3 regions of the Shewanella sp. S23-S33 genome follow, and region 2 is predicted to be linked to each of the others. Evidence: predicted binding sites of a transcription regulator. Region 2 holds the regulator's gene; each other region holds the start of a gene.
The links. Region 2 encodes sigma-54, which starts transcription at its own class of promoters, with help from an activator protein. Its sites were predicted from a motif close to GTTGGCACGNNNNTNGNNT; they were not measured.
Positions count from the first base shown of each region.

Region 1: a site for sigma-54 is predicted at 1,231-1,249, ahead of flgA (flagellar basal body P-ring formation chaperone FlgA). Genes of this name have one in related genera too.
Region 3: a site for sigma-54 is predicted at 3,549-3,567, ahead of ACHA99_RS19380 (P-II family nitrogen regulator). Genes of this name have one in related genera too.

Region 1 is NZ_JBHFFD010000019.1:25,156-30,110, reverse strand. Features, by position in the region: gene ACHA99_RS05135 (CheR family methyltransferase) at 1-159, opposite strand, end outside; gene ACHA99_RS05130 (chemotaxis protein CheV) at 260-1,180, opposite strand; gene flgA (flagellar basal body P-ring formation chaperone FlgA) at 1,386-2,093, shown strand; gene flgM (flagellar biosynthesis anti-sigma factor FlgM) at 2,169-2,492, shown strand; gene ACHA99_RS05115 (flagella synthesis protein FlgN) at 2,495-2,920, shown strand; gene ACHA99_RS05110 (LPP20 family lipoprotein) at 3,048-3,497, opposite strand; gene ACHA99_RS05105 (FlgO family outer membrane protein) at 3,494-4,126, opposite strand; gene ACHA99_RS05100 (flagellar assembly protein FlgT) at 4,407-4,955, shown strand, end outside.
Region 2 is NZ_JBHFFD010000061.1:196,628-201,582, forward strand. Features, by position in the region: gene ACHA99_RS16815 (HPr family phosphocarrier protein) at 1-72, opposite strand, end outside; gene rapZ (RNase adapter RapZ) at 59-913, opposite strand; gene ptsN (PTS IIA-like nitrogen regulatory protein PtsN) at 910-1,353, opposite strand; gene hpf (ribosome hibernation promoting factor) at 1,356-1,643, opposite strand; gene ACHA99_RS16835 (RNA polymerase factor sigma-54) at 1,672-3,150, opposite strand; gene lptB (LPS export ABC transporter ATP-binding protein) at 3,258-3,989, opposite strand; gene lptA (lipopolysaccharide transport periplasmic protein LptA) at 3,986-4,540, opposite strand; gene lptC (LPS export ABC transporter periplasmic protein LptC) at 4,527-4,955, opposite strand, start outside.
Region 3 is NZ_JBHFFD010000069.1:85,876-90,830, forward strand. Features, by position in the region: gene ACHA99_RS19365 (tetratricopeptide repeat protein) at 64-1,257, opposite strand; gene ACHA99_RS19370 (hypothetical protein) at 1,385-1,723, opposite strand; gene ACHA99_RS19375 (ammonium transporter) at 1,902-3,152, opposite strand; gene ACHA99_RS19380 (P-II family nitrogen regulator) at 3,163-3,501, opposite strand; gene ACHA99_RS19385 (hydrolase) at 3,846-4,388, shown strand; gene nrfA (ammonia-forming nitrite reductase cytochrome c552 subunit) at 4,544-4,955, opposite strand, start outside.

The sequences.
Region 1 (4,955 bases), on a different contig from region 2:
AGATAAGGATGGCAGGTTATATTTGCCCATCAAAGGAGCAAGACGACTGCGCACAAGATATTGCTTATTTTCACCCAGTACGATGCCGCTGTGTTGCTCTAAGAACAACCTAAATTGATTATATTCAGCCTCAGCGAGTGATTTATTTGGCACATTCACATCCTAAATCCTATAGCAAGCACCAAAATCAGTGCGAAACCATCATGTTATAAAGTCGAGATTATAGCGTAAAGCGTATCTAGGTACTAACCGACAGCAATTACAAACTTAAATGCTTATTCACAGCAGCGGCCAGTTCGTCGGGATTAAACTTAGCGATAAAGTCATTAGCCCCCACTTTTTGAACCATTGCCTGATTGAATACACCACTTAACGAAGTATGCAGTACCACTTTAATATGCTTAAGCTTAGGATCATCTCGGATTTCAGCGGTCAGGGTGTAGCCATCCATTTCAGGCATCTCAATATCAGAGATAATGAGGGGGATCTCATCGGCCACATTATCCATCTCTTTGGCGATCTCTTTAAGCTTGTCTAATGCTTCGCGACCATCTTTTGCGGTATCAATTTGTAAATTCAATGACTCGAGTGAACGAATAATTTGTTTACGCGCCACGGCAGAATCATCAATAACCATAATATGATAATGCTGAGTTCTGTCGAGGGTCAGTTTTTCATTGGCTTCTTCACTGATAGCCGTTTTAACTGGTGAAATCTCATCTAAGATTTTTTCCACATCGAGAATTTCAACTAATTCACCTTCAATTTCAGTCACAGCTGTCAGATAAGAATAACGGCCAGCACCTTGCGGCGGAGGCATAATCGCTTCCCAATTCATGTTGATGATCCGCTCAACAGAACTGACCAAGAAGCCTTGAACACTACGGTTATATTCAGAAATAATGATGAAACAGTTTTCAGTGCTCGCTAAAGGTTTTCCCCCTGTTGCCGCACTCAAATCAATCACTGAAATGGTTGTTCCACGAATATGAGCAACACCCTTCACATAAGGATTAAGTTTAGGCAAAGTGGTCAGTGGTGGACACTGCAGTACTTCTTTCACCTTAAACACGTTAATCCCAAACCGTTGACGACCGTTTAATTTAAAAAGCAGCAATTCTAAACGGTTTTGTCCAACGAGCTGGGTTCGTTTGTTGACTGAATCAAGAATACTCGACATAACTCTGCCTTGTTGTTCTGTTTATGTTCGGCCCTATAACTCAGTTGAGTATAGGCATATTAATTGCTTACGTCTTATCTATCGATAAACATAGTCGAAACTGAGTCAATCTTCTGACAGTGATGCAAATTATTATTACAGTGGTCAGCTTCGAACTTAATAAAAGTATAGGTGCATTCTGGCGTTACAAGCTAGTCTCTTCATTATGAAAGTAAATTTAGTCTGTTTTTTTAGTCTTTTCACCCTCTTCATGCCCGCTTTTGCGAGTGCAGAGCCTATTGTCCCCACCGTATCGGCAATCTCAGAATTAGCTAAAGCGCTTATTTCAGAAAAAATATCCGTTCCAGAAAATGCCAAAGTAAATATTTCGCCACAGATGGTTGACGCAAGAATGCTGCCGTCACAATGTTCGTCTCCAATGAAAGTTGAACTGGCTAGCGATAGGGAAATTAGCCGTAATAACACCTTAAAAGTCAGCTGCGATACACAAGACTTAGCTTACCCTTGGCAAATCTATATCTCGGTTCGGGTGGATATCTTATTCCCCGTTGTTGTCTCAACCGAAATCTTAGCACCAGGCGAACTCATCTCTCCTAGTCAAGTAGAAGTCCGTTACATTGAACAAAATAGCTTGAGAGGTGCCGAATTCGATGACCCGAGTAAATTGGCTGGTGTGCGAGTAAAACGACGAGTAGCAAAAGATAATCCCTTATTAAGCAACAACTTATGCTTCGTTTGTAAAAATGATTCGGTATCTATCTACGTTCGTTCTGGCTCATTCGAGCTCAAAACAGTGGGCGAAGCCCTACAAGATGGCAATAAAGGTGATCGGATCAGAGTCAAAAATAGCAGTTCAAACAAAGAACTAGATGCTATAGTCACAGGCATTGGCGAAGTTGAAGTAAGAATGTAAAATAATCTAAAGCTTTTTTGTAAGCTGCCGATACCCCAGTTAAGAAATCCCGTACACACGACGCTGGAGCCTAAAATGGCAATTGATATTAGCAAACTTAACACTGCAACGACTGCGCAAGTTCGTTCAGGCGCAACGAAAACGAGCAGCGATCAATCTGCTCAAGTTGCTACAAAATCGACAACACCACAGAGAAGCGATTCAGTGGTCATTACGGCCCAGGCACAACAACTTCAAGGAGCTCAGACTAAAATGGCTAGCCTTCCTGAAGTTGATCAAAAGAAAGTAGCCGAAATCAAACAAGCTATTGCCGAAGGTCGCTATAAAATTGACCCTGAAAAGTTGGCTGCCAATATTGCAAGTTTTGAAGCCGAACTTAATGACTTAAATAAAGAGTAACTATGACTGAAATAGCTAAACTGGTAGATCTACAACACGCCCATTTGGCTGTTCTTAAGCAAATCATACTCAAGGAAAAAGGCGCTTTGGTTGACCAAAACGCCGATTTACTGCTTTCCCTTGCTAACGAAAAATCGCAATGTCTGAAAGAACTAAAGAATAATGATGATATTCTGGCAAAACACAGTGATAAATCGCTACTCACTCAGCAAGTCGAACTCGTGCATAAAATGGCTGAGATCAAAGACGCATTGACTGAATGCAAAGAATTAAACGAACAAAATGCCAGTTTAATTGAGATGAATTTAGCGAGTTTAAATCGCTTTGCTCAAGCTTTACAAGCCAGCAGAAACGCCTCCAGCCTCACCTATAACGATAAAGGCAAGACCTCGACTATCTCAAGTTTAGGCAATGATTTAAAGGCCTAACAAGCGCATCACTCCCACTTAGCATTCCCTTTTCTAAGCTCTGATTAGATATTCATGTCTTGTATAAAAAGAAAAGCCGCGTAAATACGCGGCTCAATACATGCTGTTGAACATACTCTCAAAAACGCTAGAAATACGTCACTTCCTTCACTCGTTGTGGACGGCTCTGTTGTTGATAAAGCGCCCAAACCTGTGAAAAATCAAGTTCTAACTCAGTGACATAATGCTCGCCTGCGGGATAACTCTTAACGACTCGTGCGCCGCGGATCACGCCAGAAACTGACGCTTTGACATTATCGTCCGTCAACATCCAATCACTGACACTGCTGTTTGCCGTTATTTTCTGCCCATAAACTTGTTCCGCTAATTCACGATAAGCCACAATTTTTGATGCCTGCATAGCCATCAACACTCTTTGTGATTGCTCTTTAGCCGGTTGAGTCGCTAACGGCGCATATCCTATAGCCGTTAACTTAGGAAAACTCGGCGGCGGCACATCTTCCCATTGCACATATCTATCTTTAGCAGCGCAGCCAGTTAGCATTAGCGCCACAATAACTAAAAGGTAGCGTTTCATTTTCCATCTCCTAAAACACGCACTTCATTCATACCTGGACTCGCCTGACGATATAAGATGCCATTTTGTGACACAATTTGCTCCGAAGGCTGCATGTAGTTTGCCAACTCTTTTTGAGTCACAAAAGTTTGAGATGCCGATACCACGCGATTGTTACTAATGTTCACAATCCGAGTATTGATCGCCATACCATTGGTTACTACGCTCATAGTCGAAACGACAAGATGCTCAACAGGAAGATCTTTCGACAATTTTTGCCAATCTCGCGTCAAAATAAAATCCCCGTCAGATGTGACTCTCAAGCCATCAGCTAAGTTTAAATCCACCACATTAAACTGAAAGCTATGGAGTGACGTCATTAATCCTTGCTGTAACTGTTGCGCTAACGCATTAGTGCCATTCAAATCGCCCACTAATACTGGTGTTGCAACTACGATAGGTTGATCAGAACGCAAAGCATCATTTTGCTTAACGAGCTCAGTCACTATTCGCTGTGCTAAATGGTTAATCACTGCCGTTGGCGGCAACCCATTGCCATCCACTAAACTCGGTTTGGGCGGCGTAACCGGTTTAGCTACACATCCACCTAACATTATCAATGTTAAGGGAATAATCACACGCTTTAGCATTGGATTTACCTCATCTATGGGTGCATTGGCAGTCAAGTGACTCACTTTCTAAGCTTCAAATTTTTAATGAGTAACAAAAACCAGCAATCTTCAGACCAATATTAACCTCAGTCCGACAATATTCTTCTATTACGCAGTATATCGACTGTAACAATGGAAACTTTATCAAAAGTTCTCATACTCAGGCACGAAATTTGCTTTATTGCCATATTAGATTAAGAGTCAGAAAACTGGCTCGATTGGTAATATCGCCATTAGCTTAGCGATAAGGATTGAATTGATGCACATACCAGGTTCAGCTTCGCTCATCATTTTGAGCCTTTTACTACTTTCTTTGCCCACCAGAGCCGAATGGATAGAAGCCAGCGGAGAAGCAACTATTATCAATGGTAATACAGCTCAAGCAAGGGAAGAAGCAATTAATCAAGCTGTTAGCTATGCGACATTAAGCACAGGTATTCAAATATCCAGCGAGCAACAAACCTCTAATGGTAACCTCACACAAAATAACTTTGCGATAAATCGCAACGCCCAAGCCATAAACATCCAACTCGTAAGTGAACAAATTCAGGGAAATAAAATATATGTATCCCTACGCCTCGATCTAAATGATGATCCAACACAACAGTGTCCTAATGGCCAATTAAAGGCCGCTATTTTAATACCTCAAACACAAATAAAAGATCGTTCTCAGCTTAGATATGGACAACTTTCAGGCTTTGAAGAGGTCATTTCAGAGGCGTTAGGGAACACTATAGAAGATTACTCTTCAACTGGCTTTAGTCACATCCATGCTAACGAGCGACTCGATATTGAACAAGACCTAGTG
Region 2 (4,955 bases):
CAACTTAGTGGCGGCACGGGCATGTAAACCGAGCTTATTACAGATGGTTATCTGACGTTCAAGTTTTGGCATTGTTGAGCTCTCGATGACGGGCATAAACTTTATGTTTACCGTTACTAAAGCGTTTGGCCAATTGCTCTGCGACGTAAACCGATCTGTGCTGTCCACCTGTGCAGCCAATGGCTACCGTTAAATAACTGCGATTGTTACGCTCGAGGTGCGGCAGCCAAGTCTCCAGTAAATTTTCGATTTGCCAGATGAACTTATTGACCAGTGGTTGACGATTTAAGAACTCAGCTACGGGTTCATCTAAGCCAGTCAATGGCCGCAGCGCCAACTCCCAGTGGGGATTGGGCAGGAAGCGCACATCGAACATAAAGTCGGCTTCGGTGGGCATTCCGTGCTTAAAGCCAAAGGACTCGAAGTTGATCACGAGTTCTTTATCGACACTACCAAGGAGAATTTGTCTGACTTGGTCGCTTAAATCATAGATATTCAGATTCGACGTATCTATGTAGTGATCGACCAGTTTTGACATAGGCTCGAGCAGTTTTCCCTCCAGCTTTATCGCTTCTTGCAAAGAGACTCGGCTCTTCGACAAAGGATGCAAACGGCGGGTTTCGCTGTAACGCTTAAGCAGAATTTTATCGCTGGAGTTAAGGAAGAAGCTCGTTAACTCAGTATCTGGAGGTAGGCTAGCGAGTTGTTTTACTAAGACCTTATCCTGCTCAGGCATGTTACGCACGTCGACACTGATGGCGACGAGATCGTTACTGCCTTTGAGTTGCTCAAGCAAACTGCCAATCAATGGCAAGGGAAGGTTATCGACACAATAATAGCCGAGATCTTCGAGTACCCTAAGGGCGACAGATTTGCCTGAGCCTGAGCGGCCCGACACTATGACCAGTTTCATCCAGTGATTACCTGATAGAGTTCCGTTTCATCATGCGTCTTGCGTAATTGCTTTAATATTTGCTTGTCGCTCAGCTTTTCGGCCATGCAAGACAAAGTACTTAAGTGCTGCTGACATTGGTCTGCAGGCACCAGTAGTGCAAATAAAATATCAACAGGTTGCTTATCGATAGCATCAAATGCTATCGGCTCTTCACACTTAATTAGTATGGCAATGGGCTGATCTATATCGGCTAGTCGACCATGTGGAATGGCGATGCCGTTACCTATACCTGTGCTCCCCATCTTTTCGCGCGCCACTAGGCTTTCGAATATCTCTTGAGATGAGAGGGTCGGGTACTGGGCAGCGACTAAGTCGCTGATGAGTTCCAGTACCTTTTTCTTGCTGCCCGGAGTGGCGCAGGTAGTGCACTCCGGCCGCAGTATGGTACAAAGTTCCATTATTAGTGTTTTGTTAACTTCTCTTTGTGTTTAATAACCTGACGGTCAAGCTTGTCAATCAGGGCGTCTATAGCAGCATACATGTCAGCATGCTCTGAAGTAGCAAAAACTTCACCACCTATGAGGTTTATTCTCGCTTCGGCAATCTGTTGCATTTTCTCAACATTGAGCACAACGTGCACATTATTGATCTGTTCGAAATGGCGTTCAAGTTTTGAAAACTTTTCTTCTACATATGCACGTAACGATTCGGTAATTTCGACATGGTGTCCACTTAGGTTTATTTGCATAGAAACGTCCTCCGATATCCACTGTAGGTTATAAACTTTTACGCTGATTAGAAGGTGGAATAAGCATAGCCTCTCGGTACTTCGCAATGGTTCTACGGGCTACGTTGATCCCTTGTTCTGCCAGAAGTTGTGCCATCTTACTATCGCTTAATGGTTTTTTCTGGTTTTCCGCTGCAACCAGTTTCTTTATAAAGGCTCTGATTGCTGTGGATGAGCACTCACCACCATCGTCAGTACCGACGTGGCTAGAGAAGAAGTATTTTAGTTCAAAAAGTCCCTTAGGGGTATGCATGTATTTTTGAGTTGTGACCCGTGAGATGGTGGACTCATGCATTTCTACCGCTTCGGCAATATCGTTAAGCACCATAGGCTTCATGGCTTCTTCACCATACTCAAAGAAACCTTGCTGATATTGCACTATGCAATTAGCAACTTTAAGCAAAGTATCGTTACGGCTTTCTAAGCTCTTAATAAACCATTTAGCCTCTTGCAGATGGCCGCGAATAAATTGGCTATCGGCTTGGTTTTTGGTACTGCGTGCCATAGAAGCATAATGTTGATTTACATTGATTTTTGGCATGCAGTCAGGATTAAGCTCAACGACCCAGCGGCCATTTTTCTTCGACACAGACACATCTGGGATAACGTATTCGTCATTATTGGGCGTGATCAACAAACCTGGGCGAGGATTGAGGGTTTGGATAAGTGCTATACCATCCCTTAATTCATCTTCTTTTAATTTAGTCTTACGCATCAATAACCTAAAATCACGGGCGGCGATCAGATCTAAATGATCTTTGATCAGCATACGGGCGTTTTCTAGGTTGGGAGTATCAGCGGCGAAATGCGACAGTTGGATCAGCAGGCATTCACTTAAATCGCGGGCGGCAACGCCTATGGGATCAAAATGCTGAATGCGCTTGAGTACGGCTTCGACTTCGTCAAGCTCAACTTCAGGATTGCCCATAGCTTCGAGAATTTCTTCAGTGCTTTGGGTGAGATAGCCCTGATCGTCGATGGCATCAATAATGGCGGTGGCAATGGCTAAATCGGTTTCAGAAAACGGCGTGAGGTTTTTTTGCCATTCTAAGTGTTCGTACAAACCTTCACTGGTCTCGCCTTGGAAGGGCATATCGTCTTCACGACTACCGCCGGGGCCTGAGTTTGGGGAGGCGGTAAACACTTCATCCCATGTGGTGTCCATGGGGAGCTCATCGGGCATGGATTCTTTGGTTAGCGACTCTGCCGTGTCTATGGTGGAGCTGTCTTTTTCTGGTGGCAGAGTGCTAGATTCACTGAAATCCGTATCGGATAGCGTTTGGTTTACAGGGGTTTTAGTGGCGTCGAATTGATCCTCTTCCAGCTCGAGAAGGGGATTAGAATCTAATGCTTGCTGGATCTCTTGCTGCAGTTCTAATGACGACAGTTGCAACAGACGTATGGCCTGTTGTAATTGTGGCGTCATGGTTAACTGTTGACCCAGTTTGAGCTGGAGTGACGCTTTCATGTTACCGCTGATCCCTACGTTATTATTGTTGGATGAGGTCGCTTATTATCATTTTGAGTGAAGCCCAATGGCGGTATAAATTGTCTCCATAGGCTTCGCTCGATTAACTATAGCCTGAATTGTTCACCTAAGTACACAGCCCTAACTTGCTGATTGTCTAAGATCTCTGCTGGAGTTCCTTCGGCAATCAGGTTTCCGTGACTCACAATATAAGCATGTTCACATACATCTAATGTCTCGCGGACATTATGGTCTGTGATCAGTACGCCAAGGCCGCGACTTTTGAGTTGTTCGATAATCTTCTTGATGTCGATAACCGAAATAGGATCGACGCCGGCAAACGGTTCATCGAGCAAAATGAACTTAGGATTAGCGGCTAAAGCCCGCGCAATTTCGACGCGACGACGTTCGCCACCCGACAATGACATGCCTTGGCTGTCACGGATGTGGGTGATATGAAACTCTTCGAGCAGATGTTCTAGTTCTTCTTCTCGTTCTTCGTTTTTAAGTTCTTTACGAGTTTGCAGTACGGCCATGATGTTGTCATGAACAGTTAGCTTACGAAAGATACTGGCTTCCTGCGGTAAGTAACCTATGCCTTTGCGGGCACGCAGATGCATAGGATCTGCGGTTAAATCATCATCGTCGATAAAGATATGTCCCTTATCGCTCTTCACTAGCCCGACAACCATGTAAAAGGTCGTGGTTTTACCCGCGCCGTTCGGACCGAGTAGGCCAACGACTTGACCGGTTTTTACCGTCAGACTGACGTCTTTAACCACTTGGCGACTCTTGTAACTTTTCGCCAGATTTTGTGCTCTTAAGGTGATTTGGGTCATTTAGAGTCCTGCTTTTTTACAGGTTTATCCGCCGGAGCGTCTGATTTAGCATCATCTTGATAGTTTTCAGGCTGAATAATAGTGATCACGCGATCGTCACCACTGCCAGTACTCTCGGCCATCAATTTCTGTTGAATCATGTTATAGCGGATTAAATTGCCTGTAACTTGGCTACCTGCTTGATCTAATGACGCCATACCTTTCAGAGTTAAGGTGCGGCTTGCCATATCGTAACGAATTTCTTTCGCGCTAGCCGATGCAGGACGGCCATCGTCTAATATCTGGCTATACGTAGCAGGGTTGCCTGTGGCGACTAAAGTTTTGCTATTTTCACCTTCAGCGGAAAATGCACGCAGTTCATTTGCTTGGATTTTTATTGAGCCTTGGGTAACTTCCACCGGACCAAAGAAGATGATCTGGTTGTTTTTGATATCCGCAGTTTGGCTCACAGCTTTAATTTTGACTTCTTGCTTTAAATCGCCCACTTTCGCGAAAGCACTCATGCTCATAATTAGCATTAGGCTGGCAAGTAATACGTTATTTTGCTTCATATGTTCCTACTACCTGACTGGTCAATTGCACTTCTTGCGCGTTGAGGTCGGCATAAAGGCCTTGGCCTTGAATATTAAAATCTTTCCCTGTGACGTAAATGGTACGGTCAGAGGTCATTATCATAGTGTTGAGATCGAGTTCCAGATAACTGGTGGACAAGGTCTGAATCGGTTCTTCTGGGCTAATGGCATCGATAATAACATTATTTTCTAATACAACCTTGCCAGTTTCCTTGTTTAGCTTGCCCTGATCTGCCCTGAGCTGCCATTGTGCTTTACCTTGGTCTGGATAAACAAGATAAACAGGTTGAGTAAAGAAAGTTTGATTCGTTGAATCATAATGTTCCATGTGTTTCGCTGTCACACGGCTATTCACTAGTCCTTGCTCATTGAACTCAACACTGCGCAGATCTTC
Region 3 (4,955 bases), on a different contig from region 2:
AGATGTTTACCCGTAATAAGCATAATTGATGGCCAGCTCTCTATAGAAAAGAGCGGGCAAATGCTAATGCTGTAACATGACTTGTAACTTGCTCTGATAGCGTTGACGCTCTGACTCATCTCGACTCAAAGCCAAGGCTTTATCCATATTCAGTTTGGCACACTTTTCGTCCCCCAGCGCCCAGTAGGTTTTAGATAAACCGAAGAAGAACTCATGACGATAATCCGCTTTTGCCAACGCCCTTTGATACCAAGCCAAGGCCTCGTCGTATTGATGCTCATCATAGGCTTGCTGCCCCATGTCATAGTAATAATAGGGATTACGTATTCGCGCTAATTCAAGCACTTTATTAATTTCGGCCCATTCATCAAGCCGCCCCTGCTCCCCTAAAATCAAGGCTAAGTTATAAAGCGTTGTCAGATTTTTCGCATCAAACTTGAGTGCATAGCGATAAACCTGTTCAGCCCGCTTTTCATCACCTTTATGCCGGTAAATAATGGCGAGCGTGTTGAGTGAAGGCACAAACTGGCCGACTTTTAAACCCGCTTTAATCAAGGCATAGGCCCTGTCTAAATCACCGTTCACCAAAGACTCTGCCGCCATGTTGTTGTAAAACATACTGATTAAGGTCTGCCGATCCACTTGGGTTTTACCGTATCCCCGTAGAGCTCGCTCCGGCATAAAGTCCACTAAAACTGCGGTAGATGACACATAAACTGAATGTGCGTTTTCAGGTGGAAGTAAGCGTAAATTCACATGCCCATTGATTAAATAGAAATCACCTTGCTTATCCCATACCGGTTCTATCGCAATATCTTGATACTCAGCACTCACATTCAATATGTCCGCTAACGCAGAAGTCATGACCACTAAAGACATGCAATTACCCGCCCTTTGGGCATAGGTTTCACGGGCAATTTGGGTCAGATTATCTTGATATCGAAAATCAATGTTAGCGCTATTGGTTTGACTCGCATTGATATAACTAGCTAACCATTCATTGGCTAAAATGTTGTTATTGTGTGACAAAGTGTATATCCCATAGCGACGTTTTACGTCTGTCACGACCTCGGGTGGCAGATAAAAAATATCCGCAACAGAAGGAATATCGGCCACAGGGGTAAACAGTGAATCGGCAAGTAACGACTCAAGATCCGACGGATTAGGCTCAATGGTCGTCGAGCTACAAGCAAACAATTGACTGAATACAACGCTCAAGATCGTACTCAAGTATACGGCTCGGAATAGTTTCGACATACGTCCTCCCACACCATTAGCTCCTATTTGAGCTTATTACAAATGGCGAAAAAGACGACATAAAATGGTTACAAAAAATGATAATCGCGATCGATTGAAAATAATCGCAAATAATTTAACGAATTAACTATTGCGAAGGTCGGTCAACTTCTATGTATAACTCACGCTGCTGATAATCATACGGCCGATAGTTATGCTCCCCACAGGTAAAATGTCGATAGGGTTTCATGACCGTAACGCAACCTGAGGGTAAAGCCTGCAAAATTTGGATTTGCTGCTGGCGACGAAGCGACTCCTGCCATTCAAAATCCTTGAGCACTTGATCACGCACAGCAAAGGCATCGACAGGCTCACTTGAGCGATTAACGATCACTTCTCCTGCAAAGGCAGAAACCGATATCCAGCCAGAAATGACGATAAGACTTAGTCGCGAAAATTGACCTATTGTTTTTATATTCAAGCTCATAGAACACTCCTTAATTTATACAAGAAAACAGAATTGCTCAGTAATTAAGCTTACGACCCAGTGCTTAAACTTCAATCACATTGATTACCCATAAAAAAGCAGAGCCTAGGCTCTGCTTCACTATCCCTCGATCCAAGCTAAGCATCAAGGTGAATCACGCGTTAATGTGCAAGTTTAATCAGCCCGCATTTTTGACCGTAACAAACTCAGGATAGGCATCAATACCGCAGTCAGAAGCATCCATACCGTTGTATTCTTCTTCCTCAGTAACACGGATCCCCATGGTTATCTTAATCACATACCAGACTGCAAATGATGAGCAGAATACCCAAGTGAAAATGATCGCTGCCCCCATCAACTGTCCGGTAAGAGTTGCATTGGCATTGGATAATGGCACACACATTAAACCAAGGAAACCAGCCACACCGTGTACTGAAATCGCACCAACGGGATCGTCGATCTTAATGCGATCTAAGCCCACAATCGAGAACACCACCACGCCGCCCGCCACTAAACCAATCACACCCGCCATTAACAATGAAGGCGAGAGAGGATCGGCCGTAATCGCCACTAATCCAGCCAAAATACCGTTAAGGATCATGGTCAAATCCGCTTTACCCCAAATCATCTTACACACGATAAGAGCTGAGATAGCACCAAAAGCCGCTGCAGTATTAGTATTCACAAACACTTTCGCCACTGAGCTTGCATTCGCCGCATCCGACACCATTAATTGCGATCCGCCGTTAAAGCCAAACCAGCCCATCCACAGAATAAACATACCTAAGGTTGCCATTGGCAAGTTAGAGCCTGGAATAGGATTCACTTGACCATTAGGCCCGTATTTACCCTTACGCGCACCGAGTAATATTACGCCAGCAATCGCCGCGGTCGCCCCCGTCATATGCACAATACCGCTACCGGCAAAGTCTACAAAGCCCAGTTTAGCGATAAAACCTTGGCCCCAAGTCCAATAACCTTCTACTGGATAGATAACCGCTGTCATCACCACAGAAAAGAACAAGAAAGCCCACAACTTCATCCGTTCCGCCACTGCACCAGAAACAATTGACATCGCCGTTGCCACAAATACAACTTGGAAGAAGAAGTCAGATTCTAATGCATGGCTCGCATCTGCTGATTGCGAACCAATTAAGGTGCCAATTGACGGTAACCAGCCACCTTCAGTGTTATCCACATACATGATGTTATAGCCAACCAACAGATACATCACACAGGCAATCGCGTACAGCACAACGTTCTTAGTTAAAATTTCAGTGGTATTTTTAGAGCGAACTAAACCCGCTTCTAACATAGCGAATCCCGCCGCCATCCACATGACTAAAGCGCCAGAAATCAAAAAGTAAAAGGTATCGAGTGCAAAGCGTAGTTCAGTGACTGTGCCGCCTAATTTCGTTAATTCTTCCATTGTCAGCCCCTTATAGCGCTTCAGTATCAAGTTCACCCGTACGGATACGGATAGCATGTTCTAAATCAACGACGAAGATCTTACCGTCACCAATTTTCCCCGTATGGGCCGCAGTGGTAATCGCCTCAATCAACATGTCGAGATTTTCAGCCTTAGTGGCAATTTCTAGTTTTACTTTTGGCAAAAAATCCACCTGATACTCGGCGCCGCGATACAACTCTGTATGCCCTTTCTGACGGCCAAAACCTTTCACTTCGGTCACCGTCATGCCCTCAATACCAATTCCGGCGATAGCTTCACGGACATCATCCAACTTAAACGGCTTGATGATAGCGCTGACTAGTTTCATCCTGACCTCCAAAAAAACGCGATTGTTATTAACTTGTATCAAAGGTAATTCAATCATTAGGCCAACAATTTAATCTATTGATTATTATTGGTTTAAATTATTTAACACTATTTTTTAAGGTTAAAAATGCACCATAATCGAGCACTAACTGGTGCGATGCACTCTTTTAGTGAGCAGTTTAAGTGCGGCAGCTATTCGACCTTAGGCCTATTGGTAACAAGGTTAAATTAGGGTCTACTGGGGGAAGCGTAAATCGAGATGAAATCTGAGCATCACAACACAAGCTCTTAAACAAAAGCGAAGATCATCACTAAGACAATCATCAAGCGCAGAAGGAAGGCCCGATGTTAAAACCAGAAGAATGTGTTCTCGTTATCGTCGATGTGCAAGGAAAACTTGCACAAATCATGGATAACAGTGACAAGCTGCATCAACAACTACAGACCTTAATCCAAGGCGCACAATTATTTGAAATTCCAATACTGTGGTTAGAACAGCTACCCGATAAACTCGGAGCAACTAGCCCTGAGCTGCAAACTTTACTTGCGAAAACCAGCTCACCCATTGCCAAGCAGCATTTTAGCGGCTGGCACTGTGACGCGTTTGCAAAGGCATTAACTAAGACGAATCGCAAACACGTCATACTGGCGGGTATTGAAACCCATGTGTGTGTTTACCAAACCTGTTGTGACCTTATCGAACAGCAATATTCGGTGCATCTCGTCGCAGATGGCGTCTCGTCACGCAGTGCCGATAATAAAAAACTGGGTATTCAGATGATGACGGCCAGAGGCGCCTTATTAACTAACGTGGAATCGCTATTATTTGAATTACAACATCAAGCCCAAGGCGAGCGCTTTAGGGCATTATTAAAACTGATCAAATAGCGACTTAGCCCGTGGTATTTCTTCAGCCAGCATGACCAACGCCTGACATTACTCGATATTTTTTTCCATAAAAAAGCCCCCGCTGAGTCAGCGAGGGCTTTTATTTACATGAGGGGTTAGCTCATATTGAAAACTCAACCGCGATTGATTAAAACCTACTTATAAGTGGCTTCGCGTTTTTTCGCTTCTTCATCCCACTTAGGTAACATGTCTTTCTTGAATGCTTCTTTCTCTGCATTCATCTTATCCATATCCATACCTAAGGCTGCTTGTGCCTTAGCTTTGGTAGAGATATCAGGAATAGCGATTGGATCTGTGATGCCTTTTTTACCGAGTAATTGCGCTAACTTAACACGAGCATCAGCAGCTTTACTTACCGAAGTTCCCAGAATACGCAATGCTTCATCAGGTGCGTGAGCTGCAACACCATGGGAAGCAATCGCTAAATCCCAACGCCATTGTGAGTGGCGAATATCTGTCAGTATGGGTTTCATTTCTTCTTCAGTTGCGCCAGCTTTCCACGCAGCCTCTGCTTCAAAGTGTGCTTTGACTAATTGCTCTTCCGCT